DNA from 3 places in the Streptomyces sp. NPDC001339 genome. Region 1 is predicted to be linked to each of the others. Evidence: riboswitches for the same ligand, from Rfam matches in the RefSeq annotation. Region 1 holds a riboswitch; each other region holds the start of a gene.
What was found. Region 1 has a riboswitch for thiamine pyrophosphate ahead of thiC (phosphomethylpyrimidine synthase ThiC). Riboswitches for the same ligand answer to the same signal wherever they lie in the genome.

Region 1 (9,632 bases):
CACCCCACCCGCGCCCGGCCGCCCACCGCCCGGGCGGCGCTGCGCACGGCCTCCGGAGCGCGCCCCCCGGATGAGTGCGCGCCGGTGGCTCGCGCCGTGGCGCGCATCCCTCGTCAAGGTGACTTGAGACCTCTTTGAGACCTGAACCTGTCGGCAGGCAGAGGCGGCGAATATCCCCCTGAACTATCCACGCGATCACCAACTTTATTGACTTCACAGGCAATTGACGCATGATCACCTTGCAGAAACGTGCCTTCCTACAGCCGTCGGCCGAGCCCCGCGAATGGCCGTATTGAGCCCTACTATCGGCTCGCCATGACAGCAGCAGGGAAGCATCAGGTGAGCCGGTCGACCGGTCGCCGACTGGGACGGGCGGGCATCCGGGACGTGGCCGCCGCAGCCGGTGTGTCGATCACGACCGTCTCCGACGCGCTCAACGGCAAGGGCCGGCTTCCGGATGCCACCCGTAGCCATGTCCGCGAGGTGGCCGACCGGCTGGGCTACCGCCCGTCCGCGGCCGCCCGCACGCTCCGTACCGGCAAGTCGGGGCTCCTCGGCCTGACCGTGACCACGTACGGGGATGAACCTTTCACCTTCACCGAGTTCGCGTACTTCGCCGAGATGGCCAGAGCCGCCACCTCCGCCGCGCTGGCCCGCGGGTACGCCCTGGTCATCCTCCCCGCGACCTCCCGCCACGACGTGTGGTCCAACGTCGCGCTGGACGGCACCGTCGTGATCGATCCCGCGGACGGCGACCCCGTCGTCACCGAACTCGTCCGGCACGGCATCCCCGTCGTCTCCGACGGCCGCCCCGGAGGCACCCTGCCGGTCACCGGCTGGGTCGACAACGACCACGAGGCCGCCGTCCTCGGCCTGCTGGACCACCTCGCCGACGCCGGCGCCCGCCGTATCGGCCTGCTCACGGGCACCACCACCGACACCTACACCCGGCTGTCGACCACCGCCTATCTGCGCTGGTGCGAGCGGGTCGGCCAGGACCCGGTGTACGAGTCCTACCCGGCACATGACCCGTGCGCGGGCGCCGTCGCCGCCGACCGGCTGCTGGCCCGCCCGGACCGGCCGGACGCCGTCTACGGGCTCTTCGACCCCAACGGCACCGATCTGCTCGCCGCCGCCCGGCGCTACGGCCTGCGGGTACCGGAGGACCTGCTGCTGGTCTGCTGCAGCGAGTCCACGGTCTACGCGAACACCGAGCCATCCATCACCACCCTGTCGCTCAAGCCGCGCCGTATCGGCACCGCCGTCGTCCAGATCCTCATCGACGCCATCGAGGGGCTCGACAACGGGCGGCCCGTCGAACAGGTGATACCGACCGATCTGATCGTGCGGACCTCATCCCAGCGGCGCTCCCCCAGGACGACCGTCAGCCCGCCGCGGGGACCCGCCGGCGACTGAGCTTGCCGTCACACCCACGGACGTCACCCACGGACGTCACCTACGGACGGGCGTACCGGCCGACGCCGGGCGCCCCCCGTCTGCCGGGAAAAAACAGGGTGATCCCGGGAGAAAACAGCCGCGAATGCCGGGCCCCGCCGTATTGATCACCCCCGGGTGCGTCACAACCCGCGACCGGCATTCCTATGATGGGCGGACGACACCGCGGACCGCCGTCGACCAGGCACGGGTCCGAGAGGTGCACGGCGGCGCGACGGTGGAGGGGTCGATGACTCAGGGGGCCAGTCAGGGACCCATGGTGTGGACCATGGCGGGACAGACTCCGGAGTCCGCTCCGCTGCCCGGAACGCCCGCCGGCACATCCGGCGGTTCTCCCATCCCGCCCGTCGGCCCTCCGCTCCACGCGCCCGCCGAGCCCCCGCCCGCGCCGCCCATGTTCCCCCAGCTCTCCACTCGGTCCGAGCAGGGCGTCCCGCAAGCACCGGCCGAGGACTACACCCCGACCGCTCGTGACCTCCCCGTCGTCGACCCGGACCGTACGGACACCCTCATCGACCGCCCGGCCGTCGTCCCGGCCCCCGAAGCGGAACCCGACTCGCACGCGGCCGACGGACCGGGCCCGCTGTACGTCGTCGGCGATGTGCACGGCTACCACGACGAGCTGCGGGAGGCACTTGCCGCCGAGGGCCTGATCGACGCCGACGGCAACTGGGCGGCGGGCAACACCCGGCTCTGGTTCCTCGGCGACTTCACCGACCGCGGCCCGGACGGTATCGGCGTGATCGACCTGGTCATGCAGCTGTCCGCGCAGGCCGCGGCGGCCGGCGGCTACTGCAAGGCCCTGATGGGCAACCACGAGCTGCTGCTGCTGGGCGCCAAGCGGTTCGGCGACACCCCGGTCCAGTCCGGTGCCGGTACCGCCTCCTTCCAGGCCGCCTGGCTCCTCAACGGCGGCCAGAAGAACGACATGGACCGTCTGGAGGACCACCACCTCCAGTGGATGGCTCGGCTGGACGCCGTGATGGAGGAGGACGGGCATCTGCTCGTGCACTCCGACACGACCGCCTACCTCGACTACGGCGATTCCATCGAGGCCGTCAACGACACCGTGCACGAGGTCCTCACCCGCAGTGATGCCGACGAAGTCTGGGATCTCTTCCGCAAGTTCACCAAGCGTTTCGCCTTCCGTAACGAGGCCTCCGGCGCCCAGGCCGTCCGCGAGCTCCTGGACACATACGGCGGCGACCGCGTCGTCCATGGCCACAGCCCGATCCCGTATCTGCTGGGCGAGGTCGGCACGGAGGACGACGAGAGCGATGGCATCACGGTCGACGGTCCGCATGTCTACGCCGATGGTCTGGCCATCGCCATGGACGGCGGCATCACCATGGCCGGAAAGCTGCTGGTCGTTCAACTGCCCGTACCCGACTGAGCGTTCCGGGGACGGGTGTGGAGGCAGGCCGGCGGGTGGCCGGTCAGGTCGGAAACGGGAGGCGGCACGGGCGGAATCCGGTCGCGGCAGTACTCAATTTCCGCAAACTCTCTGTCACCCCATGCCGGAGGCGCTCTACCATCTGTCTATCCGTAGCAGGCTCTCCTCCGTTTCCGCCCACCGCCCGGCCCATGCCGGCCGTACGGCTCTACGGAGCATCGGGGGATGCACATGAACAGCGCTCCGCACCTGCTGAACGAGGACCGCGCGGAGTTCGCGCGGCTCCTTGATGAGGCGCTGCGTACCGCCGCACACCGCCCGGACGACCCCGGCGCCATCGCCGGAAAGCACCTCACCACCGAGCAGTTGCGCACGATGGCGCTCAACGCGACCACCGCCATCGCCGCCTGCGCCACGGCCGAATACCAGCGCTTCGTACAGCTGCGCGCCGCGTCGCGCGCGCCGGTGTCCGGGCCGTCCGGCACCGGCGCGCACGGCCCGGCACCGGACGAGGGGGCCGGCGAAGGACAGGGTCCGGCCACCGGACCCCCCGTGGCCGAGGCGGAGAACACCGGTGCCGGACTGGCTGCGATGGTCGGCGTCCTCGCCCCGGTCCTCGCCGGTATCGCCGCCGTGCTCTTTCTCCTCATCGGCTACGTCCTGCGCGTGATCAGCCCCGATGGCTCCCTGGCACAGTCGCTGATCAGCGTGGGCTGGACCTTCGCGGCTTTCGCCGCCGCCGGGGCACTCGTCGCGATGGGCGGCGTGCTCGTCACGGCGCTGCGCAACGGCTCGTCCGCGCAGAGCGCCGGAGCCGATGAGCGGGGCGAGGCGCTGGACGCCGCCCGCGAGGCCTGGCGGCACGCCCTCCTGGAACGGGGTCTGCTGCCCTTCCTCCGGGAGGCCCTGGCCGAGCCGGACGGCAACCGGCCCTCCGGTTCGGACGACGACCCCGTCCGCTACGTCCCGCGCCGCACCACGGCCCCCGAGAGCCGCATCCCCACCCTCGGCTACACCCGTCCCGAATTCACCAGTCCCGACCGCGGCTCATCGGCCTCCCGCCCGCACTACTCCAGCCCCGACTTCACCAGCCCGGACCACGGCGGGACGGACCACACCCCGGAATAGCCGCCCCGGGGAGGCCGTGCCGCAATGGCGGTCGGGCGAACCACTCGTCAGGCGAGGACGTCGCCGCGCCCCGGTTCGCGGTCGACCACGGAGACCTCGATCCTGCAAAGATGAGACCTGCTGAAAGCCTCACCGAGCAGTCCGCCGGTCACCAGTCCACCGAGGATGGGAGTATCGCCGCTCTGCTGCTGGGGGCCGCCGCCGGGGCACTCGGAGACATCGCCCGTATGACGGGGCGCGCTCTTCTTGGGTTCCGGGCGGGGCGGGTCCGCGGCCCATGCGCTGGTGGTCACGCAGCCGACCGCCAGCACGGCCGTGAGCACCGCCGCAGCATGTTTCTTCGTCAGCATCATCTCTACCTTTCCCGGTCGGGACAGCACGAACAGGGCGGTTCCGCACCGCCGACGGCTCTGTACCGCCGCCGGAAGGTCTTCCACCGCGCCGCCCGCGGAGACCGCGCCGGTCCCGGATTCCGCCCTTTCGGCCCATGACGAGGCGCCCTCGCTCTCCCCTCGCCGGAGCCCTCCATGCTCGCGGCGGACGACCGGAGCGGCGTCGCCGTCCGGCATCCGGCATCCGGCATCCGGCATCCGGCATCCGCTCAGGGTGACGTACCGGCCCGTGCCTCCACCGTGAGGTCGCGGGCCAGTACGTTCGCCGGGCTCAGTTCGCCAGCGGCAGGTACACCCGGTTGCCCGAGGCCGCGAACTCCTTGGACTTCTGGAGCATGCCGTCAGCGATCTCCTCGTCCGTGGCGCCGGACTCGTCACCGCCGAACTGCTCTGTGATGCTTCTGCTGATCTTCATCGAGCAGAACTTCGGACCGCACATCGAGCAGAAGTGGGCCGTCTTCGCCGGCTCCGCGGGGAGCGTCTCGTCGTGAAAGGCCCGAGCCGTGTCCGGGTCCAGGGCCAGGTTGAACTGGTCTTCCCAGCGGAACTCGAAGCGGGCGTCGGAGAGGGCGTCGTCCCATTCCTGGGCGCCGGCGTGGCCCTTGGCCAGGTCCGCCGCATGGGCCGCGATCTTGTAGGTGATGACGCCGGTCTTGACGTCGTCGCGGTCCGGGAGGCCCAGGTGCTCCTTGGGCGTGACGTAGCAGAGCATCGCCGTGCCCCACCAGGCGATCATCGCCGCGCCGATACCGGAGGTGATGTGGTCGTAGGCGGGCGCGATGTCGGTGGTCAGCGGGCCGAGCGTATAGAACGGGGCCTCTTCGCAGATCTCCTGCTGGAGGTCGATGTTTTCTTTGATCTTGTGCATCGGGACATGGCCCGGACCCTCGATCATGGTCTGTACACCGTGCCGCTTGGCGATGGTGTTCAGCTCGCCGAGCGTCTTCAACTCCGCGAACTGCGCCTCGTCGTTGGCGTCCGCGATGGAGCCGGGGCGCAGGCCGTCACCGAGCGAGTAGGTGACGTCGTACGCGGCGAGGATCTCGCAGAGCTCCTCGAAGTGGGTGTAGAGGAAAGACTCCTTGTGGTGCGCCAGGCACCAGGCAGCCATGATCGAGCCACCGCGGGAGACGATGCCGGTCTTGCGGCGGGCGGTCAGCGGTACGTACCGCAGGAGCACACCGGCGTGCACCGTCATGTAGTCGACGCCCTGTTCGGCCTGCTCGATGACGGTGTCCTTGTAGATCTCCCAGGTCAGCTCCTCGGCCTTGCCGTCGACCTTCTCCAGCGCCTGGTAGAGGGGGACGGTACCGATCGGGACGGGGGAGTTGCGCAGCACCCACTCGCGGGTGGTGTGGATGTTGCGGCCCGTGGAGAGGTCCATGACCGTGTCGGCGCCCCAGCGCGTCGCCCACGTCATCTTCTCCACCTCCTCCTCGATGGAGGAAGTGACCGCCGAATTCCCGATGTTGGCGTTCACTTTCACCAGGAAGTTCTTGCCGATGATCATCGGCTCGATCTCCGGGTGGTTGACGTTGGCCGGCAGCACCGCACGCCCGGCCGCGATCTCCTCGCGGACGAACTCCGGCGTGACGTTCTCGCGGAGTGCGACGTACTCCATCTCCGCAGTGATCTCGCCGCGCCGCGCATAGGCGAGCTGCGTGACCACAGCGCCGTCACGGCTGCGGCGCGGCTGGCGGGGGCGGCCGGGGAAGACCGCGTCGAGGTTCTTGAGCCCGCCGCGCGGTGAGGTGTGCTTGAGGCCGTCATCCTCCGGCCGCATGGGGCGGCCCGGGTACTCCTCGGTGTCGCCGCGGGCGATGATCCAGTTCTCCCTCAGCGGCGCGAGGCCACGCCGGACATCGGTTTCGATGGCGGGGTCGGTGTACGGCCCGGACGTGTCGTAGAGCGTCACGTCCTTGCCGTTGGTGAGGTGCACCCGCCGGACCGGGACCCTGAGATCCGGCCGCGATCCGGAGACATAGCCCTTGTGCCAGCCGATCCGCGGCTCGTTGCTGTCGCCGGCACCGTTGTCGTGTGTGGGCGTGCGTGCATCCTGCAGAGTCATAAAGACCCAACTCCCTACGCCGGCATTACCCGGTAACAGGTTCGGCGGTCGACGCAGCGGCTCCCATCCGTCGACGTTTCACGTGAAACATCGCTGGGATGGCGGTCAGCGCCCTCTCAGCCCGGTGCTCCGAGCTCCCGCGATTGCAAAGGTGCCACCACGGTAGCGGCCGCTGCGGCGGGGTGAACAGGGGGCCCCATGAAGTCTTGCGATGATCTCGCCGTGAGCCCTCACGAGTCGCACCACCACTCCGTCCCGCATTCCCACACACACGGGCACGGCCCGGCCACCCCTGTTTCCCGGCATCTGCGCAAGGTCATCGCGGCGGTGCTGATCCCGTTCGCGGCCGCGGTGGCGGTCGGACTGGTCGTGCTCTGGCCGGGCGGTGCACCGCCGCACAAACCGTCCGGCGTCGGCTTCGACCAACCGACGGAGCAGGCCAGGGTCGTCAAGGTGGTGGAGGTGAACTGCGCGGACGTCCACGCACAGCAGCCGTCCGAGCCGTCAGCGCCGCCCGGGCAGCACCCACCTGCCGGGCGAGCAGCCGAGGGCAAGCCCTGCCAGCAGGCGACGATCAAGGTCACCACGGGAGAGAACGCCGGACGGACCTTCCAGACGGTGGTGACGCCGGACGCCCTGCGGCGCTATACGACCGGGCAGGAGGTGGTGGTGGCGTACTCGCCCAAAGCGCCGAAGGAGCTGCAGTACTCGGTCACCGATGTCGACCGGACCCTTCCGATGTGGGTGCTGGCGGCGATCTTCGCTCTCGCGGTCGTGATCGTCGGCCGGCTGCGCGGAGTGCTCGCACTGGTGGCGCTGGCGGCCAGCTTCCTCGTGCTGACGCTGTTCATCCTCCCGGCGATCCTGCAGGGCTCCAATCCGCTGCTGGTGGCGGTCGTCGGGGGCAGCGCGATCATGCTGATCGCGCTGTACATGTGCCATGGGCTGACGGCCCGTACGTCGGTGGCGGTGCTCGGCACCCTGGCCTCGCTGCTGCTGATCGGGCTGCTCGGCTCGGTGTTCATCAACTGGGCACTGCTGACCGGCGAAACGGACGACACGACCAGCCTGGTACACGGCCTGTACCCGAACCTCGAGATCCGCGGCCTGCTGCTGGCGGGGATCATCATCGGGTCACTGGGCGTGCTCGACGATGTGACGGTGACCCAGACCGCCGCGGTGTGGGAGCTGATGGAGGCGGATCCGTCGGCCGGGCGGCGGGCGCTGTACGGAGCGGCGATGCGGATCGGCCGGGACCATATCGCGTCCGTGGTCAATACCCTTGTCCTGGCCTATGCGGGGGCCGCGCTGCCGTTGCTTTTGCTGTTCTCGATCGCACAGAGCAGCGTCGGTACCGTCGCCTCGAGTGAGGTGGTCGCGGAGGAGATCGTCCGCACGCTCGTGGGCAGCATCGGCCTGGTCGCCTCCGTCCCCCTGACGACGCTGCTGGCGACCCTGGTCGTCTCGGCGGACCGCAAGCGGCTTGGCGCGCCGGACGCGTCGGGAGGTACGGGAGCGGGGCCGGAGGCGAGAGCGGCGGGTGGCCGGTCGCGGCGGCGGGGCGGGCGCGGCCGACGGCGCAAGAGGTGAGGCGTACGGACCCCACAGCAGACGGCGGAAGTACCCGGGTACGGGGCATGACGGGCGTACCCGGGTAGGTCAAGCACGACCGGCGCACCCGGGGCGGCCCAAGAGGGAGCGGTGCGGCAGGAGGCGGGGTCAGCCGGCGGGGTCAGCCGGCGGGGTCAGCCGGCGGGTGCCTCTGTGAGGATCCGGTCGAGGACGGCCTCGAGCATGTCGCAGACCTCCTCCTTGCCCAGCGGTACGAGCCGGTCCGTGCGGTCCAGGAACGCCACCAGCGGCGCCGCGCTGACCCGGAACAGGGCGCGCTCGATGCCCACTTGAAGGCTGATGAGGACATCGCTGAGGTGCTCGGGGGAGGCCGGTTCGACGCGCACATCGCCCTCACCAGACGGCCGACTCAGCCCGTCGAGGAGCAGCTCACGTCCGAACGCCCAGGTCACTGGCGCATCGCCGGGCAGATCGAAGGTGAGCCGGACCGCGTACGGATCGGCGCTGTCGAAGTCCAGCTGCACCGGAATCCGGAACGCGAGCTCATCCGAGACGACGAAGCTCATGATCACTTCTGCCTGAACTGTGTCGGTCATCTACTACTGCCCCGCACTCGATCGGAGATGGCCGGGAAACATCCCCCATAGCCCTGTGGACGCCATCGTCTGCCACAGGCAGAAAGATCACAAGGAGTGAGTTTTCAGATACTGATAGAGAAGCCGAGCGTCGTTAGTATCACCTCCGTCATTTTGCGTAGTCACTCCGTAACGGATCGCAATCGGTGCAGTTCATGGGCGCGAAGGGGTACCGTCGACGTCGCGGCCGCCGCCCCGACCTGGAGGGGGACCGCCGAACACGCCGTTCCCCAGGGCATATTCCTGATACTCGACGGCCACCTGACCGCGACGGACCGTATCCACGCGGTGCAGCAGATCCCCCGCGCTACGCGTGGAGATGGGTGCCATGGACTGGATGGCGCGCCGCGCGCGACGCTCCTCTTCCTTGATGCCTCGTCAATCCGCGCGACCAGACACTGCCCGATCGCATGAGCGTGCGCCGCGGTACGAAAGTCGGCCTGCTTCTCCACCGACGGCCGCTCCGGCTCATCGGTGACCGCCCAGGGAGCACCGATGCGCAGCCATCGCCTCGAGCTGCTGGCTCCAGCAGCCGGAGTGCCACCACCCCGGCCGATCACGGTGGGGCAAGAGGCGGCTTCACCATTCGCCGTTGCCAACGCCCGCCGCTCCGCACTTCGGTTCCGCCGTTCGGAACACGGCGGCCGGAACCCGGAGGAGCCAACCCGCCATGTGCACGCGTCGGCGAGCGTGGACGGCGCCGTGGGGCAGGCCGGTCGCCCCGGTCGCCTACCAGTCGCTCTTCGACGAGGACGACGACGAGCCGGTGACCCTGCGGACGAGGTAGACGACTCCGGCGATCAGGGCCGCGGCAATCAGGATCTTGAACAACAGACCGATCAGGATGCCGAACACGGTGGCGAGCACTCCGCCGAAGACCACGAGCAGGATGACGGGCACCACGACCCAGGTGACCCACCACGGAAGCCCTGCGATTATCCCCTTACCAGCCACTGCTCTGCCCTGCTTTCTGTGTGTCGCGCTGTCTG
Region 2 (9,632 bases), on a different contig from region 1:
ACGGTTTCGTCGCGGCGTACATGCACCGCACCATGCCCGACCTTCCGCCGCAGGTCGGCGTCCTGGTCGAGCTGGACAAGGAGAACGCCGAGGTCGCGAAGGACATCGCGCAGCACATCGCCGCGTTCGGTCCGAAGTTCCTGTCCGAGGACGAGGTCCCGGCCGACGTCCTCGAGAACGAGCGCCGGGTCGCCGAGGCCACCGCGAAGGAGGAGGGCAAGCCCGAGGCTGCCCTTCCGAAGATCATCGAGGGCCGGGTCAAGGGCTTCCTCAAGGAGAACACGCTGCTGGCGCAGCCGTTCGCCAAGGACAACAAGAAGACCGTCCAGAAGGTTCTGGACGAAGCCGGTGTCACGCTGAAGCGCTTCTCGCGCATCCGCGTCGGCGCCTGAGCCTGCCGCGAAGGCAGCGAATGACCTACGACCCCGCTAGGGTCGTACGCAGTCGGCCGCTCAACGGCCGGCCGCAGATGTGACGAGGAGGCCATTGCCGCACAGGGATCTGGACCAGACCCACGGCAATGGCCTTCTTCGTATGTGCACGAGGAGAGCTCAATGAATCACGGTGACGACGCGCACACGGACCACGCCGGTACCGGCGGCGGTCGGCGCTTCCTGCTGAAGCTGTCGGGCGAGGCGTTCGCCGGCGGCGGCGGACTGGGCGTCGACCCCGACGTCGTGCACGCGATGGCGCGGGAGATCGCCGCCGTGGTGCGCGACGGCTACCAGATCGCCATCGTGATCGGCGGCGGCAACTTCTTCCGCGGCGCCGAGCTCCAGCAGCGCGGCATGGACCGTGCCCGGTCCGACTACATGGGCATGCTCGGTACGGTCATGAACTGTCTGGCCCTCCAGGACTTCCTGGAGAAGGAGGGCATCGACTCCCGCGTCCAGACGGCGATCACCATGGGACAGGTCGCGGAGCCGTACATTCCGCTGCGCGCGGTGCGCCACCTGGAGAAGGGCCGGGTCGTCATCTTCGGGGCCGGTATGGGCATGCCGTACTTCTCCACCGACACCACCGCCGCCCAGCGCGCCCTGGAGATCGACGCCGAGGCCATGCTGATGGGCAAGAACGGCGTGGACGGGGTCTACGACTCCGACCCCAAGAAGAACCCGGACGCGGTCAAGTTCGACGCTCTCGAATACGGCGAGGTCATCACCCGCGACCTGAAGGTCGCCGATGCCACCGCCATCACCCTGTGCCGGGACAACAAGCTCCCGATCCTCGTCTTCGAACTGCTCGCCGAGGGCAACATCGCGCGTGCGGTGAAGGGTGAGAAGATCGGCACGCTCGTCAGCGATCAGAGCACCCGGGCCTGACGGCCCCAACTGCCGTGATTCCGTACGGGCATCGGCCCGTACGGGCGGCAGCCCCGGCCGGGGGATGACCTCGGCAGGGGATGGACAACGGCCTGCCGGTCGGACACCGTGCAGGTACACGCGCGGCAGGGGCGAGGCTCTGCTTCTTACCGAAAAGACCAGGAGCAAGTGGTGATCGAAGAGATCCTCCTCGAGGCCGAGGAGAAGATGGAGAAGGCCGTCGTGGTCGCCAAGGAGGACTTCGCCGCGATTCGCACCGGACGTGCGCACCCGGCGATGTTCAACAAGATCGTGGCGGACTACTACGGCGCGATGACGCCGATCAACCAGCTGGCATCGTTCTCGGTTCCGGAACCGCGGATGGCCGTGGTGACGCCGTTCGACAAGAGCGCGCTGCGCAACATCGAGCAGGCGATCCGCGACTCCGACCTCGGCGTCAACCCGAGCAACGACGGCAGCATCATCCGCGTGAACTTCCCCGAGCTCACCGAGGAGCGCCGCCGGGAGTTCATCAAGGTGGCCAAGAACAAGGCCGAGGACTCGAAGGTCTCGATCCGCAGCATCCGCCGCAAGGCCAAGGACGCCCTCGACAAGCTCGTCAAGGACAAGGAGTCCGGCGAGGACGAGGTCCGCCGGGCCGAGAAGGAGCTCGACGACACCACCGCGAAGTACGTCGCGCAGGTCGACGAGCTGCTCAAGCACAAGGAATCCGAGCTCCTCGAGGTCTGATGAACAAGTCATCCTGGGGGGCCTCGGCCGGTGCCGGTCGATGGGGACCGCCCGACCATGGACCGGCCTCCTCGCTTCGCGGGGTGGCGCCGCCCGCCTCGGCGGGTCCCGTGCACGACTGGGGCGGTGCGGCGCAGACTCGGCCCATGCCCATCGTGCCCGAGCCAGGCGGACACCAGGACGACGACCGGGAACATCGGGACATCCGGGATGACCGGGACCGCCCGGACGACCGGGGGGCTGCTCGACGGAGCGGCCCCCTGTTCCGCGATGAAGAGCCGCAGGAGCCCATGCCCACCTCTTTCCCCGGGTCCGACCGTCCGGCGGACGCAGCGAAGCCCCAGAAGAAGAGCGCGGGCCGCAATCTGCGGGCCGCGATAGGGGTCGGTGTCGGGCTCGGCGTGGTCATCCTCGCCTCGCTCTTCGTCTACAAGCCCGTCTTCATCGGCGTGATCGCGATCGCCGTCGTCGTCGGGCTGTGGGAGCTGACCTCGCGGCTGGCGGAGCGCAAGGACATCCGGGTTCCGCTGGTGCCGCTCGCGGTCGGCGGCACCGCCATGGTGATCGCCGGATATGTACGCGGCGCCGAGGGCGCCTGGGTGGCGATGGCGCTCACCGCACTCGCCGTCCTGGTGTGGCGGATGACCGAGGCCCCGGAGAACTATCTGCGGGACGTCACCGCCGGCGTCTTCTCGGCGTTCTACGTGCCGTTCCTGGCGACCTTCGTGGCGATGATGCTGGCCGCCGACGACGGGCCGTGGCGGGTGTTCATGTTCCTGCTGCTGACGGTCGTCAGCGACACCGGCGCGTACGCGGTCGGCTGGCGGTTCGGCAAGCACAAGCTCGCGCCGCGGATCAGCCCCGGCAAGACCCGCGAGGGGCTCGTCGGCGCGGTGCTCTTCGCGATGGCCGTCGGCGCGCCGTGCATGGAGTTCCTGATCACCGATGGCGCGTGGTGGCAGGGTCTGCTGCTCGGCCTCGCGGTCGCGACCAGCGCCACCCTCGGCGATCTCGGCGAATCCATGATCAAGCGCGATCTGGGCATCAAGGACATGGGCACCCTGCTGCCCGGCCATGGCGGGATCATGGACAGGCTGGATTCCCTGCTGCCGACGGCCCCGGTGGTGTGGCTGTTGTTTGTGATCTTCGTGGGGGCGGGCTGAACGGCCCCAGGTACCCTGGAAGGGCCCGTCGCCGTCGGCAGCGGGCCCTTTTCCGGCCCCGCCACCGCGCGGACGGCCCTGACCTGCGAGATCTCCGGGTTCCGGCATCGCCCTGCCCCCGGCTCCGCGACAGCGGAGATCATCCGCCCCCGTCGCAACGAGGAGTTCCGCCCATGGCACCGCCCGAACCCGGTGTGCTGACGTTCGTCGCCCCGCGCGGCGCCAAGAAGCCCCCTCGGCACCTCGCCGACCTCAGCCCCGCCGAACGCCGCGAGGCGGTGGCCGCGATCGGCGAGAAGCCGTTCCGCGCCAAGCAGCTCTCGCAGCACTACTTCGCCCGTTACGCACACGACCCGGCGCAGTGGACCGACATCCCGGCGGCGGCGCGCGAAAAGCTGGCGAGCGAACTGCTGCCGGACCTGATGAGCGTCGTACGCCACATCTCGTGCGACGACGACACCACCCGCAAGACCCTGTGGAAGCTGCACGACGGCACGCTCGTCGAGTCGGTGCTGATGCGCTACCCGGACCGGGTCACCATGTGCATCTCCTCGCAGGCCGGCTGCGGTATGAACTGCCCGTTCTGCGCCACAGGGCAGGCGGGGCTGGACCGCAACCTGTCCACCGCGGAGATCGTCCACCAGATCGTCGACGGGATGCGAGCGCTGCGCGACGGCGAGGTGCCGGGCGGTCCGGCGCGGCTGTCCAACATCGTCTTCATGGGGATGGGCGAGCCGCTCGCCAACTACAACAGGGTCGTCGGCGCGATCCGGCGGCTCACCGACCCCGAACCGGACGGACTGGGACTGTCCCAGCGGGGCATCACGGTCTCCACGGTCGGCCTCGTCCCGGCGATGCGACGGTTCGCGGACGAGGGCTTCAAGTGCCGGCTCGCGGTCTCGCTGCACGCACCGGACGACGAACTGCGCGACACCCTCGTGCCCGTCAACACGCGCTGGAAAGTGCGCGAGGTACTGGACGCGGCCTGGGAGTACGCCGAGAAGTCCGGGCGGCGCATCTCGGTCGAGTACGCCCTGATCCGGGACATCAACGACCAGGCGTGGCGCGGTGACCTGCTGGGACGGCTGCTCAAGGGCAACCGCGTCCATGTGAACCTCATTCCGCTGAACCCCACCCCGGGGTCGAAGTGGACCGCCTCGCGCCCCGAGGACGAGCGGGCGTTCGTGCGGGCCATCGAGGCGCACGGGGTGCCGGTGACCGTCCGTGACACCCGTGGTCAGGAGATCGACGGCGCCTGCGGGCAGCTGGCCGCCTCGGAGCGCTGACCACCCGCTGGTACGGTGTGGTCGAACACACGCACATTCCGAAACGCACATTCCGACAGGGGAGCGCCACAGCGCTGAGAGTGCGGAAGCGTCGTAGAGTCGTCGTAGCCCTACGGTGCCCGCAGACCCTTGAACCTCGCCCGGGTCATTCCGGGTAGGAAGTTCGGTCGTCAACTCATGCTGTTGCGCCCTGCCCGGAGTCCCCTCCGTATCCGTACGTCCCCGGGCGTACGGATGCCGTGAGCCGCGGACACCAGGCGGGGCCGCGTCTCTTCCTGGCCAGCCAGGAGGACATCAGTGAGCACCACCAGCAGGATCACCGCGACAGCCGTCGCCGCCGCGGTCGGTATGACCGCGCTCGCCGGATGCGGCGGCACGGGCGGGGAGAGCACGAACGCCAAGACCGTCACCCTCGTCAGCCATGACTCGTTCAATGCCTCCAAGTCCGTCCTCGCCGCCTTCGAGAAGGAGAGCGGCTACAAGGTGAAGGTCCTCAAGGGCGGCGACGCCGGCAAGGCCGTCAACCAGGCGATCCTGACCAAGGGGAACCCGCAGGGCGACGTCCTCTTCGGTATCGACAACACCCTCCTCTCCCGTGGTCTGAGCGCCGGCCTGTTCACCCCCTACAAAGCCAAGGGGCTGGACGACGTCCCCGAAGCGCTGCGGCTCGACCAGGACCAGAACCGCGTCACCCCCCTCGACTACGGCGACATCTGCGTCAACTACGACCGCGAGTACTTCACCCGGCACGGCATCGCGCCGCCGAAGAGCTTCGACGATCTCCTCAAGCCGCAGTACAAGGGGCTGCTCGTCACCGAGAACGCCGCGACCTCCTCACCGGGTCTCGCCTTCCAGCTCGCCACCGTCGCCGCCTATGGCAACGACGGCTGGCCGGACTACTGGAAGAAGCTCAGGGCCAACGGCGTCGAGGTCGTCGACGGCTGGGAGCAGGCCTACAACGAGCGGTTCTCGGGCTCCGCCGCCGGCAAGGGCAAGGGCGACAAGCCCCTGGTCGTCTCCTACGCCTCCAGCCCGCCCGTCGAGGTCCTCGGCAAGAAGCCCGCACCCAAGGAGTCCCCCGTCGGCGTCGCGACCGGCACCTGCTTCCGGCAGATCGAGTTCGGCGGGCTCCTGCGGGGCGCGAAGAACGAGAAGGGCGGCAAGGCGCTGCTGGACTTCCTCCTGAGCCGGCGGTTCCAGGAGGACGTGCCGCTCCAGATGTTCGTCAACCCGGCACGCCGGGACGCCAAGGTGCCGGAGCTGTTCACCAGGTACGGCGCGACGATCGACAAGCCGATGACCCTGGCCCCCGAGACGATCACCAAGAACCGTGAACGGTGGATCAAGCAGTGGTCCTCGCTCGTACTGAAGTGACGGAAACAACGGAAGCAACGGAAGCAACGGACGTAGCCGCCCCCCGGCGCCGGGGGGCCCTGCGGACCACGGCGGTGCGGCTCGGCCTGATGGCGGTGCCGCTCGCGTTCTTCGCGCTGTTCTTCGGCTATCCGGTCGGCGCGATCGTCGGACGGGGGCTCAAGGACGGCGGGCAGTGGCAGCTCGGCCGGTTCGGGGCGGTGCTCGGCGACCCGGACATCGCGCATGTGCTGTGGTTCACCTTCTGGCAGGCCGCCGCCTCGACCGCGCTGACCCTGCTGATCGCCCTGCCCGGCGCGTATGTCTTCGCCCGCTTCGACTTCCCCGGCAAACAGCTGCTGCGGGCGGTCGTGGCGGTCCCGTTCGTGCTGCCGACCGTCGTCGTCGGTTCCGCCTTCCTGGCGCTGGCCGGGCGGGGCGGACTCCTCGACGACCTGTGGGGCGTGCGCCTGGACACCTCGGTATGGGCGATCCTGCTGGCGCACGTCTTCTTCAACTACGCGGTGGTGGTACGCACCGTCGGCGGGCTGTGGGCGCAGCTCGACCCACGGCAGGAAGAGGCCGCGCGGGTGCTGGGCGCCGGATGGTTCACGGCCTGGCGGCGGGTGACCCTGCCCGCCCTGGGACCGGCCGTCGCCGCCGCCGCCCTGATGGTCTTCCTCTTCACCTTCACCTCCTTCGGGGTGGTGCAGATCCTCGGCGGCCCCGCCTTCTCCACACTCGAGGTGGAGATCTACCGGCAGACCGCGGACTTCCTGGACCTGCCGGCCGCCGCGGTCCTCACCCTGATCCAGTTCGCGGCGGTACTGGGCGTACTGGCGCTGCACGCCTGGACCGTGCGCCGCAGGGAATCCGCGCTGCGGCTGGTCGACGCCGCACGGACCGCGCACCGGCCGCGCGGCCGCGGCCAGTGGGCGCTGCTGTGGGGGACGCTCCTGGTCATCGCCCTGCTGCTGATCGCGCCGCTGGCCGTGCTCGTGGAACGGTCGTTCGCCGGCCCGGACGGCCACAGCGCGGTCTTCTACACCTCACTCGGCTCCGCCGCGAACTCCGACAGCACCTTCGCCGTCGCCCCCCTGGACGCCGTCGGGAACTCCCTCGCCTACGGGGCGGCCGCCACCGCGATCGCGCTGGTGGTGGGCGGACTGGCCGCCGCCGCGCTGACCGTCCGCACCCGCCCGGACGGGGGAGCGGCCGGCCGGCTCGTCCGCGGCTTCGACGCCCTGCTGATGCTGCCCCTCGGCGTCTCCGCGGTCACCGTCGGCTTCGGCTTCCTGATCACCCTCGACGAGCCGCCGCTGGACCTGCGCGCCTCGTGGTGGCTGGTCCCGCTCGCCCAGGCGCTGGTGGGGGTGCCCTTCGTGGTCCGGACGATGCTGCCGGTCCTGCGGGCCGTCGACGGGCGGCTGCGCGAGGCCGCCGCCGTACTCGGCGCCTCGCCGTGGCGGGTGTGGCGCGAGGTGGATCTGCCGATCGTGCGCCGGGCCGTGCTGATCGCGGCCGGTTTCGCCTTCGCCGTCTCGCTCGGCGAGTTCGGCGCGACGGTCTTCCTCGCCCGGCCCGACCGTCCGACACTCCCCGTGGCCGTGGCACGGCTGCTCGGGCGGGCCGGCGAGCTCAACTACGGCCAGGCGATGGCCCTTTCGACCCTCTTGATGGTGGTGTGCGCCGGCGCCCTGCTGGCTCTGGAGCGCGCCCGTACTCACCACTCCGGGGAGTTCTAGATGACGGCACAGAACGGCACCACGGCACGAGACGGCACCGCCGCGCAGGCCGGCACCGCGGCACAGGCCGGCACCACGCCGCAGGACGGCACCACCGCGCGGGAGCTGCTGCGGCTGGGCGGGGTGACCGTCCGCTTCGGCACGTCCGGGCGTCCCGCGCTGGACGCGGTGGACCTGGACGTCGCCGCACAGGAGATCGTGTGCGTCCTGGGGCCGTCCGGCAGCGGCAAGTCCACCCTGCTGAGAGTGGTGGCCGGTCTCCAGCAGGCCGATGCCGGACGGGTGTTGCTGGCGGGCCGGGACCAGTCGGCGGTGCCCGCGCACCGGCGCGGCGTCGGCCTGATGTTCCAGGACCACCAGCTCTTCCCGCAGCACGACGTCGCGGGCAATGTCGCCTTCGGGCTGCGGATGCGGCGCTCCTCGCGCGCCGAACGGGCGCGTACGGTCGCCGAGCTGCTGGACCTCGTCGGGCTGCCGGGTGCCCAACGCCGCGCCGTGGCCTCCCTGTCCGGCGGCGAACAGCAGCGGGTCGCCCTGGCCCGCGCCCTCGCCCCCCGCCCCCGTCTGCTGATGCTGGACGAACCGCTCGGCCAGCTCGACCGCGGCCTGCGGGAACGGCTCGTCGTCGAACTCCGGCGGCTCTTCCGGGAGTTGGGTACGACCGTGCTCGCCGTCACCCACGACCAGGGCGAGGCCTTCGCGCTCGCCGACCGGGTCGTGGTGATGAAGGACGGCCGGATCGCCCAGACCGGCACCCCGCTGGAGGTCTGGCAACGGCCGGCCACCGAGTTCGTCGCCCGCTTCCTCGGCTTCGACAATGTCGTCGAGGCGACGGTACGGGGCGAGGCCGCCGCCACTCCCTGGGGCACGGTACCGGTCCCGGGCGGCACCCCGGACGGGTCGTGCCGCCTGCTCGTCCGGCCGGCCGGGGTGCGTCTCACGCCCCCCGCCGAGGGCCTGCCCGGTACGGTCACGGCCCGCACCTTCCGTGGCACGCACGTCACCCTGCTGCTCCAGCCGGACAGCGGGCCGCAGCTGGAAGCGGCCTGCGCTTTGCGGGACGCCCCGGAGGTGGGGGAGCGGACGGGCATCGCCTTCACCGCCGAGGACGTCGTGGTGCTGGAGGCCTAGGGCCCTAGCGTCCCGTGTGCAGGGGCTGGGCGGCCGTCGCCTGCGCCCCGCCGGACTCGGGCGCTTCGGACTCCGGCGCTTCGGGTGATGCGTCCGCCTCCGGCCCCGGCTCCGGTTCGCCGAACCAGGCGACCGCGACCGCCCCGGCCACCGCCACCACGAAGCCCAGGACCGCGACCCAGGCGAAGCCCGGCCGGGACGCGTCACCGAGCCACAGCACCCCGAGCATGCCGGGGACCACGGTCTCGCCCACCACCAGCGCCGCCGTGGCGCCGTTCACCGAACCGATCTGCAGGGCGACGGTGTGCAGGTACATGCCCCCGATGCCCGCGACCAGAATCGCGTAGAGGGCGGGATCGCGGAGCAGCGTGCCCAGGTCGAACGGGGAGATGCCGTTGAGCACCCGGACTCCGACGCCGAGCGCGCCGAAGCCCAGACCGGAGAGCAGACCGGCCAGGATCGCGGCCCGTGCCCCCATGAGGCGCACGATCAGCGTGCCGCCTCCCATGAGCACGACGGCCGCGACGAGCAGCCACCAGTGCGTTTCGATCGGGGTGTGGCCGCTGCCCTCCGGACCGGCGGCCGTGGCGAGCAGCACCAGCGCCGAGCAGACCACGGCGATGGAGCCCCACTCGGCCCGGCTGAGCCGGATCCCGAGCAGCTTGATGCTGAGGACGGCGGTGATCACGAGGTTGGCACTGATCACGGTCTGGGAAAGGAACAGCGGCAGCAGCCGGGCCGCCCACGCGCCCAGCCCGAAGCCTATGAAGTCCAGCACCGTGCCCACCATGAACTCCCAGGTCACGGCGGCTTTCGCGGTGGAGGAGAGGCTGGGGCCGCCGTGCTGGGTGACACCGGTGGTGGAAGCCTTGGCCGCCTCCCGGCGGGCGGACTTGCGCGACC
Region 3 (9,632 bases), on a different contig from region 1:
TGGGCGTACGGATCCGGCTGGGCGTAGGGGCCCTGCTGCGCGTAGGCGTCGTACGGCGCGGCGTGCTGCTGGGTGCCGGTGTACGGGTCGGCGCAGGCCGACTGCTGGTCCCGGCCGTCGCCGTACGCCGCGTAGGGGTCGGCGTAAGCGTCCTGGCCGGCCGCGGCCCGGCCGTAACTCCCCCCGTAGGCATAGCCGTTACCGTCGCTGCCGACGCCGACGCCTGTGCTGTCCGCGGTACTGCCGGCGGTGCTGCCGTAGCCGTCATGGCCCGGATAGCCGGTCTGCGGGCTGCGGGCGTCGGCGCTGTATATGCCGTACTGGCCGGTCTCGTCGGGCAGTGGCTCCGGGGCGTAGACGGCGGTGGCGTCGGCCCGCGCGGGGGCGGTCCCGCTCGCGGTGGACAGTGCGTCGTAGGGCGGCATGGGAAAGGCCTGGGTGGCGAAGACGCTCTGGTCCTGCGGGTCCTGGTACGGGTCCTGGCCGCCGTAGGCACCGCCCGGCTGCTGGTCGCCGGGCTGGTGGCCGTAGGCGCCCTGACCGGCGTAGATGCCCTGGTCGCGGAAGCCACCGCCCTCGTCGTTCCCGAAGCCGCCGTCGTTCCGGAAGCCGCCGTCGTTCCGGAAGCCTCCGGTGCTCTCGAAGGTGTCCTGGCCGGCGGTGTCCTGCCCGAAAGCGTCCCGGCTGAAAGCTTCCTGCCCGAAAGCATCCCGGCTGAAAGCGTCTTGGCTGAAAGCGTCCTGGCCGCCCCCGTCGAGGCCCTGACCGGAGGCGCCAGCGGGCGCTTCGCCGGCCGCTACCGGCTCGACCTCGGACACCCGGAGGGTCGGTTCGGCGGCGGGCGGGCCGGACGGCCGGGCCCGGCGGCGCCGGCTCTCACCGGGTTTGCCGCCCAGGGCCCAGCCGGTGGTGAAGCCTCGCTTGAAGGAGAGCGTCACCAGGGTCTGGCCGGTGGCGAAGGCGATCAGGCCCACCCCGATCACGATCACCGAGGCGATGACGACACCGACGACCACACCGAGGAACCCGGTGAAGGCGAGCAGCCGCCAGCGCAGCCGGGCCTTGTACTGGAGCAGTACCTCCCCCAGCAGCCACAGGGCGACCAGGCCGAACGCGATATAGAGGATCGTCCAGCCCATATCCGCCCCTACTTCCGCGCTTCCGCCGCTCGCCGGCCAACCGTGATCAGGACCGCTGATGCAGGCCCAGATTCTTGTAGATCTCCAGGGTCGCCGTGGAGTGGTTCAGGGTAATGAAGTGCAACCCGGGAACGTCCTCGGCCATCAAACGCGCACACAGTTCTGTGGCGTACTCGATACCAATGGAGCGTACCGCCGCCGGATCGTCCTTGACGGCGAGGATCCGCTCGGCCAGCTCGGGCGGGAATGCGGCGTTGCTGAGCTGCGCGAACCGCTCGATCTGGCGCACGTTGGTGACCGGCATGATCTCCGGAATGATCGGTGTCGGGCAACCCGCGGCCCGGACCCGGTCCCGCAGCCGGAAGTAGTCCTCCGGGTAGAAGAACATCTGGGTGATCGCGAAGTCCGCACCGGCCCGGCACTTGTTGACGAAGTGGGCCACATCGGTGTCCCAGTCCGTCGAGCGCGGGTGCATCTCGGGGAAGGCGGCGACCCCGACGCAGAAGTCACCGGACTCCTTGATCAGCTCGACCAGGTCGGCGGCGTAGCCGAGGCCTTCGGGGTGTTTGACCCATTCGCCCATGGGGTCGCCGGGCGGGTCGCCGCGCAGCGCGAGCATATTGCGGATCCCGGCGTCGGCGTACTGGCCGATGATGTTGCGCAGTTCCGCTGTGGAGTGGTTGACCGCGGTCAGATGGGCGACCGGGGTGAGGGTGGTGTCGGTGGCGATGCGCTCGGTGGCGCGTACCGTGCCGTCACGGGAGGTGCCGCCGGCGCCGTACGTCACGGAGACGAAGGTCGGCGCGACGGCCTCGATCCGGCGAATGGCGTTCCACAGGGTCCGCTCACCCTTCTCGGTCTTCGGGGCGGCGAACTCGAATGAGTAGGACTGCTTGCCTGAGGCGAGCAGTTCGCGCACCGTGTGCGCGCGATCAGTCCTGGTGGAAGCTGTACCTAGGGCCATACCGGCAGGTTAACCAGCGGCCGGACACACACCAACCGTGTTCGACGTAATGCCTGGTTGGTCCGTTTCCCGTCCACGGATTGGACACCCCCCGGCACACGGGCCCGTCACCAGGCCAAACCCCTCTTCAGGGGCAGACGGCCATGCGGTGCGGCTGGCGCAGACGGCCATGCAGTGCGGCACGGTTCGGTGCAATACCGGGCGCAGTGCGGTACTAGGCATTACTAGGCGTTACTAGGCGTTCCAGGTGCGGATGCGCCGGGACAGGGCGGCGGCCGCGGCGCCCGGGTCGTCGGCTTCGGTGAGGGCGCGGACCACCACGACGCGGCGGGCACCGGCCTCCAGCACCTCGTCCAGATTGCCGGCGTCGATACCGCCGATGGCGAACCACGGGCGTTCGGAAGCGCGCTTCGCGGCGTAGCGGACCAGGTCGAGGCCGGGAGCGTGACGGCCCGGTTTGGTGGGCGTGGGCCAGCACGGGCCGGTGCAGAAGTAGTCCACTCCGGTGGCGGCGATCGCGGCGTCCACCTCGGCCTCGGCGTGGGTGGAGCGGCCTATGAGGACGTCCGGGCCGAGGAGGGCGCGGGCGGCCGGGACCGGCAGATCGCCCTGCCCGAGGTGCAGCACATCGCTGCCGATGGCGTGGGCGACGTCCGCGCGGTCGTTCACCGCGAGCAGGGTGCCGTGCCGGCGGCAGGCGTCCGCGAACACTTCCAGGTGCCTGAGCTCCTCGCCGGCCTCCATGCCCTTGTCGCGCAGCTGGACGATGTCCACGCCCGAGGAGAGCACCGCGTCCAGGAACTCCGGGAGGTCGCCCTGGGCCGTTCGCGCGTCCGTGCAGAGGTAGAGGCGGGCGTCGGACAGGGCCTGGCGTGCGGTGGTCATCGGGTGGAGTCCCCCCAGGTCGGGGGTGTACGGACCGGGCCTTCCGGTCCGTACACCCCTCGGATGTGGTCAAGCGTGGGTGGCGGTGCGGTCGCGGTCCTGAGTGCGCCGCACCGGGCGGGTCACACGGCGAGCGCCTGGGCCCGGCGCTTCACCTCCGTGCCGCGATTCTCGCGCAGCGCCTGCGCCGGGGTCCCGGGCAGGGTCTCATCCGCGGTGAACAGCCACTCCAGCATCTCCTCGTCGGTGAAGCCGTCGTCCTTGAGGAGCGTGAGGGTACCGACGAGGCCCTTGACCACCTTGTCGTCCTTGATGAAATCGGCGGGCACATGGAGCGCCCGGTTCTCGCCGCGGCGCACCGCGATGAGCTGGCCCTCCTTGACCAGCTGCCGCACGCGGGTCACCTCGACGCCGAGCCTCTCGGCGATGTCGGGGAGGGTGAGCCAGGCGGGGACGAGTCCATCGATCTTTGCGTCAATCTCGGTCACGGGACAAGCCTGCCACCTCGCACTGACAGTCGGTAGCCGGGCATCGCCATCAGGGGCGGTGGGCACCCCGGAGAGTGACGGCACCCCGCGGCGCGCCCGCCGCTACCAGGCGGCTACCGGACGCGCCGGACGGCTGCTGAACGGCCTCCTGCGGACGGCCTCCTGACGTCTACTGAACGGCGGCCTTCAGTGGTACGGCCGCGTTCGCCGCCCGCTCCCGGTCGAGGAGCGCGCCCCGCTCGATGAGCTTGCGGCCCTGGGCGAGGTCCCGCGGCCGCCCCACCGCCAGCAGCGCGACCAACCGTCCGCCCGCCCGTCGCCCGCCACCACCCCGATCCGACTGCGCTTCGCGCAGGCCCCCTTCGCTTCGGAGCCAGAGCACCGACCAGGCGGCGGTGTCCGGGTCGCCGCGCCGGACGAGTTCGTCGGCGTCACCGTGGTGGCCCGCGTACTGCACGAACCGGCCGAACTGCTCGGACCAGAAGTACGGCACCGGGTCGTAGACCACTCCCCCGGCCTCGCCCCGGGTGAGGCTCTCGGCAACTGCCCGGGGGCCCTGCAGGGCGTTGTCCCAGTGGTGGACCAGCAGGCGGGTGCCGTAACGGGCGGACGGGAAGGAAGCGCAGTCGCCGACCGCGTAGACATCGGCCACGGAGGTGCGCAGCCGCTCGTCGGCGAGCACGGAGCCGTCCTCGGGCGAGAGCTCCACGCCGGAGCCGGCCAGCCAGGCGGTGGCGGGCCGGGCGCCGATCCCGACGACCACGGCGTCGGCGGGCAGCGTGGTGCCGTCCGCGAGGGTGACCGCCCCGGTGGTGACGGAGGCGACCCGGGCCCCGGTGCGCAGCTCGGCTCCGGCGTCCGCGTACCAGGAGGTCATCCGGTCGGCGACCTCGGCGGGCAGCGCGCCGGCCAGCGGGCGGTCGGCGGCCTCGACGACGGTGACCGCGCAGCCGGTCTCGCGTGCCGCGGTGGCGAACTCGGCGCCGATCCAGCCGGCCCCGACGACCACGATGCGGCGCCGGGCGGCGAGCACCGGCCGCAGCCGCTCGGCGTCGTCGAGGGTGCGGAGCAGGTGGACGCCGGGCAGGCCCGCGCTGCCGGGCAGGGCGATCGGTTCGGCGCCGGTCGCGATCACCGCGTGGTCGTAGCGGACCGGGCCCTCGGTCGTCTCGACCCGGTGGTCGTCCGGCACCAGGGCGGTCACCCGGCAGCCGAGGCGGAGGTCGATGCCGAGCCCTGCGAAGTCCACGTCGAACGCGGAGCCGTCGGCCTTGCCCAGCAGCACCGACTTGGACAGCGGGGGCCGGTCGTAGGGCTGGTGGGGCTCGTCGCCGAACAGGGTGATCGCACCGCGCCAGCCCTGTTCGCGCAGGGCGACCGCGGTCTGCACACCCGCGATTCCGGCGCCGACGATCACCACCCGCGGCGGCTGGTCCGGGGACGGAGAGGACACGCTCCGCCCACTGCTCCGCTCGCCGCCCTGCCCGCTGCTCTGGTCGCTGTGTTGCTCGCTGCTCTGCTCGCTCACCCGATCACTCTAGGCCGGTGCGCCGAGCCGCTCACGTGGCACACAAGGAGATCTCTGACACACCGTCACTCTCCGTGTGCGGGGCGCGGAACCGTACCCCGCACGCCGGGGCGCCAGCACGCGCACCCGTACGTCGCCTTACGGCGCCTCGCACCCCCGTACTAGGGTGACGGGCACACGCACTCGCGGGAGCCCGGACGTACCGGGCTGAGAGGGAGGCTGGCCGGCCTCCGACCGTACGAACCTGATCCGGGTCATGCCGGCGAAGGGAGGGGCTGAACGCCCATGCATCCACCTGTACCTGAACCTGTACCCGTACCTGCTGTACCTGCCGTCACACCGTCTGCCGCACCCCCGCCCTCCGCTACCGGGCACCCCGATGTGCTCGTCATCGGGGGCGGCCTCATCGGCCTGGTCACCGCCTGGCGGGCGGCCGGCCGCGGACTGACCGTCGCACTGGCCGACCCCGCGCCCGGGGGCGGCGCGACCCATGTCGCGGCCGGGATGCTGGCCGCGGTCACCGAGCTCCACTACGGCGAGCAGACCCTGCTGGGCCTCAACCTCGCCTCGGCACGCCGCTACCCCCGGTTCGCCGAGGAGCTGGAGGAGGCGAGCGGGCAGCGGATCGGCTACCGGCGATGCGGCACCCTGGCCGTCGCGCTGGACGCCGACGACCGCGCCCACCTGCGCGAACTGCACGCCCTCCAGGTCCGCTCGGTCCTGGACTCGCAGTGGCTCACCGGCCGCGAGTGCCGCCGTCTGGAGCCGATGCTGGCCCCCGGCGTACGCGGCGGCCTGCGGGTCGACGGCGACCACCAGGCCGATCCGCGGCGGCTGGCGAGCGCCCTGCTGGCGGCCTGTGAGCGGGCCGGGGTGGTCTTCCACCGGAGCCCGGCCGAACGGCTGACGATCGACGGCGGCCGCGCCTCGGGCGCCCGGCTCGCCGACGGCACGCGGGTACCGGCCGGGCAGACCGTACTGGCCGCGGGGAGCCACAGCGGCCGGCTGGCCGGGGTACCCGAGGAGCTGCTGCCACCGGTGCGGCCGGTCAAGGGCCAGGTGCTGCGGCTGCGGCTGCCGGACGTGCCTCCCGGTTCCCCCGCCTTCCTGTCGCGCACCGTACGGGCCGTCGTCCGCGGCAACCCCGTCTACCTGGTGCCGAGGGAGAACGGCGAACTGGTCGTCGGGGCCACCAGCGAGGAGCTGGGCTGGGACACCACCGTCACCGCCGGCGGGGTCTACGAGCTGCTGCGGGACGCCCATGAGCTGGTCCCCGGCATCACCGAGCTGCCGCTCGTGGAGAGCTGCGCCGGGCTGCGCCCCGCCTCCCCCGACAACGCCCCGCTCCTCGGGCCGACCGAACTGCCCGGCCTCCACCTGGCCACCGGCCACTTCCGCAACGGTGTGCTGCTGACGCCGGTCACCGGTGAGGTGATGGCCGAGGTGCTGACCACCGGGAGCCTGCCCGAGGAGGCCCGTCCCTTCACCCCCGCGCGCTTCTCGCCCGCGTCCACGTCCCCCACACCCGAACCGCACGGGGGAACCCCCGTCACCGCTCCGGGGACCGAGCGCCCCCGCTTCCTGGAGGAGCAGTCCGTATGAGTCAGGGAAGTTCCCCCGCCCCCGCCCTGTCGGTGTCCGTCAACGGAGAGGCCCGGGAGATCCCCGGCGGGCTCACCCTCGACCGGCTCGTCGCGACCCTGTCCACGGCGCCCTCCGGGGTGGCCGCGGCGGTCAACGACGTCGTCGTACCGCGCACCCGGTGGTCCGCCACCCCACTCGGCGACGGCGACCGCGTCGAGGTGCTGACCGCGGTCCAGGGAGGCTGATCCACCGATATGTCCGATACGGCACTCTCCCGGGGAACGGCCTCCACGCCCTCCGGGCCCTCCGCAGCCTCCGCGCCTTCCACAGCCTCGGCGGCCTCGGCGGCCTCCGACACTCTCACCCTCGCCGACACGGTCTTCGGCTCCCGTCTGATCATGGGAACCGGTGGCGCGCCCAGCCTCGACGTCCTGGAGCGTGCGCTGATCGCCTCCGGCACGGAGCTGACGACGGTCGCCATGCGGCGGCTGGATCCGACCGTACGGGGCTCGGTGCTGTCCGTACTGGAACGGCACAAGATCCAGGTACTGCCCAACACCGCGGGCTGCTTCACGGCGGGCGAGGCGGTGCTCACCGCCCGGCTCGCCCGGGAGGCGCTCGGCACGGACTGGGTCAAGCTGGAGGTCGTCGCCGACGAGCACACCCTGCTGCCCGATCCGGTCGAGCTGCTGGACGCCGCCGAGACCCTGGTGGACGACGGTTTCACCGTCCTGCCCTATACGAACGACGATCCGGTGCTGGCCCGCAAGCTGGAGGACGTGGGCTGCGCCGCGATCATGCCGCTGGGCTCACCGATCGGCTCCGGCCTGGGCATCCGTAATCCGCACAACTTCCAGCTGATCACCGAACGGGCCGGCGTCCCGGTCATCCTGGACGCCGGCGCGGGCACCGCCTCGGACGCCGCCCTCGCCATGGAGCTCGGCTGCGCGGCGGTGATGCTGGCGTCCGCGGTGACCCGCGCGCAGGAACCGGAACTGATGGCCGCCGCGATGCGCCACGCGGTGACGGCCGGCCGCCTGGCACACCGGGCGGGGCGGATCCCCCGCCGCCATTTCGCGCTGGCGTCGTCGCCGACGGAGGGGGTGGCGGACCTCGACCCCGAGAGGCCTGCCTTTTAGCGCCTGCCTTCACGCCCGGCCGCCCTCCGCAGGCGGTGCCACCTCGGGCGCTACGGCACACCGACGACCTACGAAGAGACTCCCCTAGACTCCCCTTCCGTGGATACGACGCTCCGAGACCCCCTCGTAGGCCAGCTGCTCGACGGCCGGTACCGCGTCCAGGCGCGCATCGCCGCGGGCGGTATGGCCACGGTCTACCGGGCCGTGGACACCCGTCTCGACCGTGTGCTCGCGCTGAAGGTGATGCACCCGGACCTCGCCAAGGACGGGGCGTTCGTGGAGCGCTTCATCCGGGAGGCGAAGTCGGTCGCGCGGCTGTCGCACCCGAATGTGGTGGGCGTCTTCGACCAGGGCACGGACGGGACGTACGTCTACCTGGCGATGGAGTACGTCGCCGGCTGCACGCTCCGCGACGTACTGCGCGAGCGGGGCGCCCTGCGGCCGCGGGTCGCGCTGGACATCCTGGAGCCGATACTGGCCGCTTTGGGCGCCGCGCACCGCGCGGGGCTGGTGCACCGAGACATGAAGCCGGAGAACGTCCTGATCGGCGACGACGGCCGGGTCAAGGTCGCCGACTTCGGCCTGGTGCGCGCGGTGGACACGAACACCACCGCGACGACCGGCTCCGTCCTGGGGACGGTCTCGTATCTGGCGCCCGAGCAGCTGGAGCACGGCACCGCGGACGCCCGGGTCGACGTCTACGCCTGTGGCGTGGTGCTCTACGAGATGCTGACCGGCAGCAAGCCACATACGGGCGGCTCGGTGGCGCAGGTGCTCTACCAGCATCTGCACGAGGACGTGCTGCCGCCCTCCGGGCTGGTGCCCGGGCTCGCGCCCCAGTTGGACGCCCTGGTCGCGCTGGCCACCGCCCGTGATCCGCAGCAGCGCGCGCAGGACGCGGTGGCGCTGCTGTCCTCGGCGCGGGAGGCCCGTGCGGAGCTCACGGACGAGCAGCTGGACGTGGTACCGCCGCAGGCCAGGGAGGTGTCCGCGGGCGGCTCCGGTGCCACGGGAGCGGCGGGCCGGGGGCAGCTCCCGGGGGCGGCCGGGGACGGGTCGGAGCCCACTGACGTGATACCGCGGCAGCTGCCGCTGCCCGGGACGGACGAGGCGGAGCTGAACCGCACCAGCGTGCTGGAGGTACCGCCGGCGGAGCGGACGACCCGGCTGCGCCCGCAGCCGGGATCCCCGCCGTCCCCGGCCTCCCGGGCGGCCCTCGGCGGGCTGCTGCAGCGGCACCGGCTGGCCACGGTCATCGCCGCTGTGCTGCTGGTCCTCGGGGTGGGTACGGGTGTCTGGTACGTCAGCGCCGGGCAGTTCACGACCGTCCCGGCGGTGCTGGACATGCCGCAGGCCAAGGCCGCGAAGACACTGCGGGACGCGGGTCTGGAGGTGAGGCTCGGGCGGGACTTCAGCGCCAACGTGGAGCGCGGACATGTGATGCGTACCGAGCCGGGGACCGGTCAGCGGATCCGCGGTACGGGCACGGTGACGATCGTGATCTCCCGCGGTCCGGAGATCGTCGACGTCCCGGACCTGTCCGGCACCCCGCTCGCGGACGCCAAGCGCAGGCTGCGCGACCGCGGTCTGGTGCCGGGCACGGTGAGCCGGGAGTTCAGCGATGAGGTCGCCAAGGGGTCGGTGATCCGTACGGACCCGGTGGCGGGCAGCAAGCGGCAGCCCGATACGGCGGTGGCACTGACGGTGAGCCGGGGTTCCGCGGTCCAGGTGCCGAGTGTCATCGGCAGCGCCCGCGCGGACGCCGAGGCCACGCTCCGCGCGGCCGGCTTCGAGGTGCGGTTCGCGGACCAGCCGGTCTTCGCACCGCAGGACAAGGACACCGTGGCCCGGCAGAGCCCGGGTGCGGACGGCAGACTCGGCAAGGGCGAGACGGTCACACTGACG

Region 2: linked by a shared signal. The riboswitch ahead of ACFY12_RS00435 (thiamine ABC transporter substrate binding subunit) and the one ahead of thiC (phosphomethylpyrimidine synthase ThiC) in region 1 are both predicted to bind thiamine pyrophosphate.
Region 3: linked by a shared signal. The riboswitch ahead of thiO (glycine oxidase ThiO) and the one ahead of thiC (phosphomethylpyrimidine synthase ThiC) in region 1 are both predicted to bind thiamine pyrophosphate.

The regions. Positions count from the first base shown of each region.
Region 1 is NZ_JBIAWT010000004.1:500,373-510,004, reverse strand. It holds gene ACFY12_RS14480 (LacI family DNA-binding transcriptional regulator) at 316-1,416, shown strand; gene ACFY12_RS14475 (metallophosphoesterase) at 1,724-2,848, shown strand; gene ACFY12_RS14470 (hypothetical protein) at 3,074-3,976, shown strand; gene ACFY12_RS14465 (hypothetical protein) at 4,024-4,566, opposite strand; gene thiC (phosphomethylpyrimidine synthase ThiC) at 4,640-6,436, opposite strand; TPP riboswitch at 6,431-6,587, opposite strand; gene ACFY12_RS14455 (YibE/F family protein) at 6,635-8,026, shown strand; gene ACFY12_RS14450 (SsgA family sporulation/cell division regulator) at 8,182-8,604, opposite strand; gene ACFY12_RS14445 (DUF5326 family protein) at 9,373-9,597, opposite strand.
Region 2 is NZ_JBIAWT010000001.1:105,477-115,108, reverse strand. It holds gene tsf (translation elongation factor Ts) at 1-392, shown strand, start outside; gene pyrH (UMP kinase) at 555-1,322, shown strand; gene frr (ribosome recycling factor) at 1,494-2,051, shown strand; gene ACFY12_RS00445 (phosphatidate cytidylyltransferase) at 2,051-3,214, shown strand; gene rlmN (23S rRNA (adenine(2503)-C(2))-methyltransferase RlmN) at 3,388-4,500, shown strand; TPP riboswitch at 4,548-4,679, shown strand; gene ACFY12_RS00435 (thiamine ABC transporter substrate binding subunit) at 4,798-5,874, shown strand; gene ACFY12_RS00430 (ABC transporter permease) at 5,949-7,598, shown strand; gene ACFY12_RS00425 (ABC transporter ATP-binding protein) at 7,599-8,729, shown strand; gene ACFY12_RS00420 (hypothetical protein) at 8,734-9,632, opposite strand, start outside.
Region 3 is NZ_JBIAWT010000007.1:319,860-329,491, reverse strand. It holds gene ACFY12_RS22370 (hypothetical protein) at 1-1,139, opposite strand, end outside; gene metF (methylenetetrahydrofolate reductase [NAD(P)H]) at 1,186-2,103, opposite strand; gene thiE (thiamine phosphate synthase) at 2,338-2,988, opposite strand; gene ACFY12_RS22355 (Rv2175c family DNA-binding protein) at 3,111-3,476, opposite strand; gene ACFY12_RS22350 (NAD(P)/FAD-dependent oxidoreductase) at 3,646-4,896, opposite strand; TPP riboswitch at 5,180-5,292, shown strand; gene thiO (glycine oxidase ThiO) at 5,386-6,606, shown strand; gene thiS (sulfur carrier protein ThiS) at 6,603-6,833, shown strand; gene ACFY12_RS22335 (thiazole synthase) at 6,843-7,727, shown strand; gene pknB (Stk1 family PASTA domain-containing Ser/Thr kinase) at 7,827-9,632, shown strand, end outside.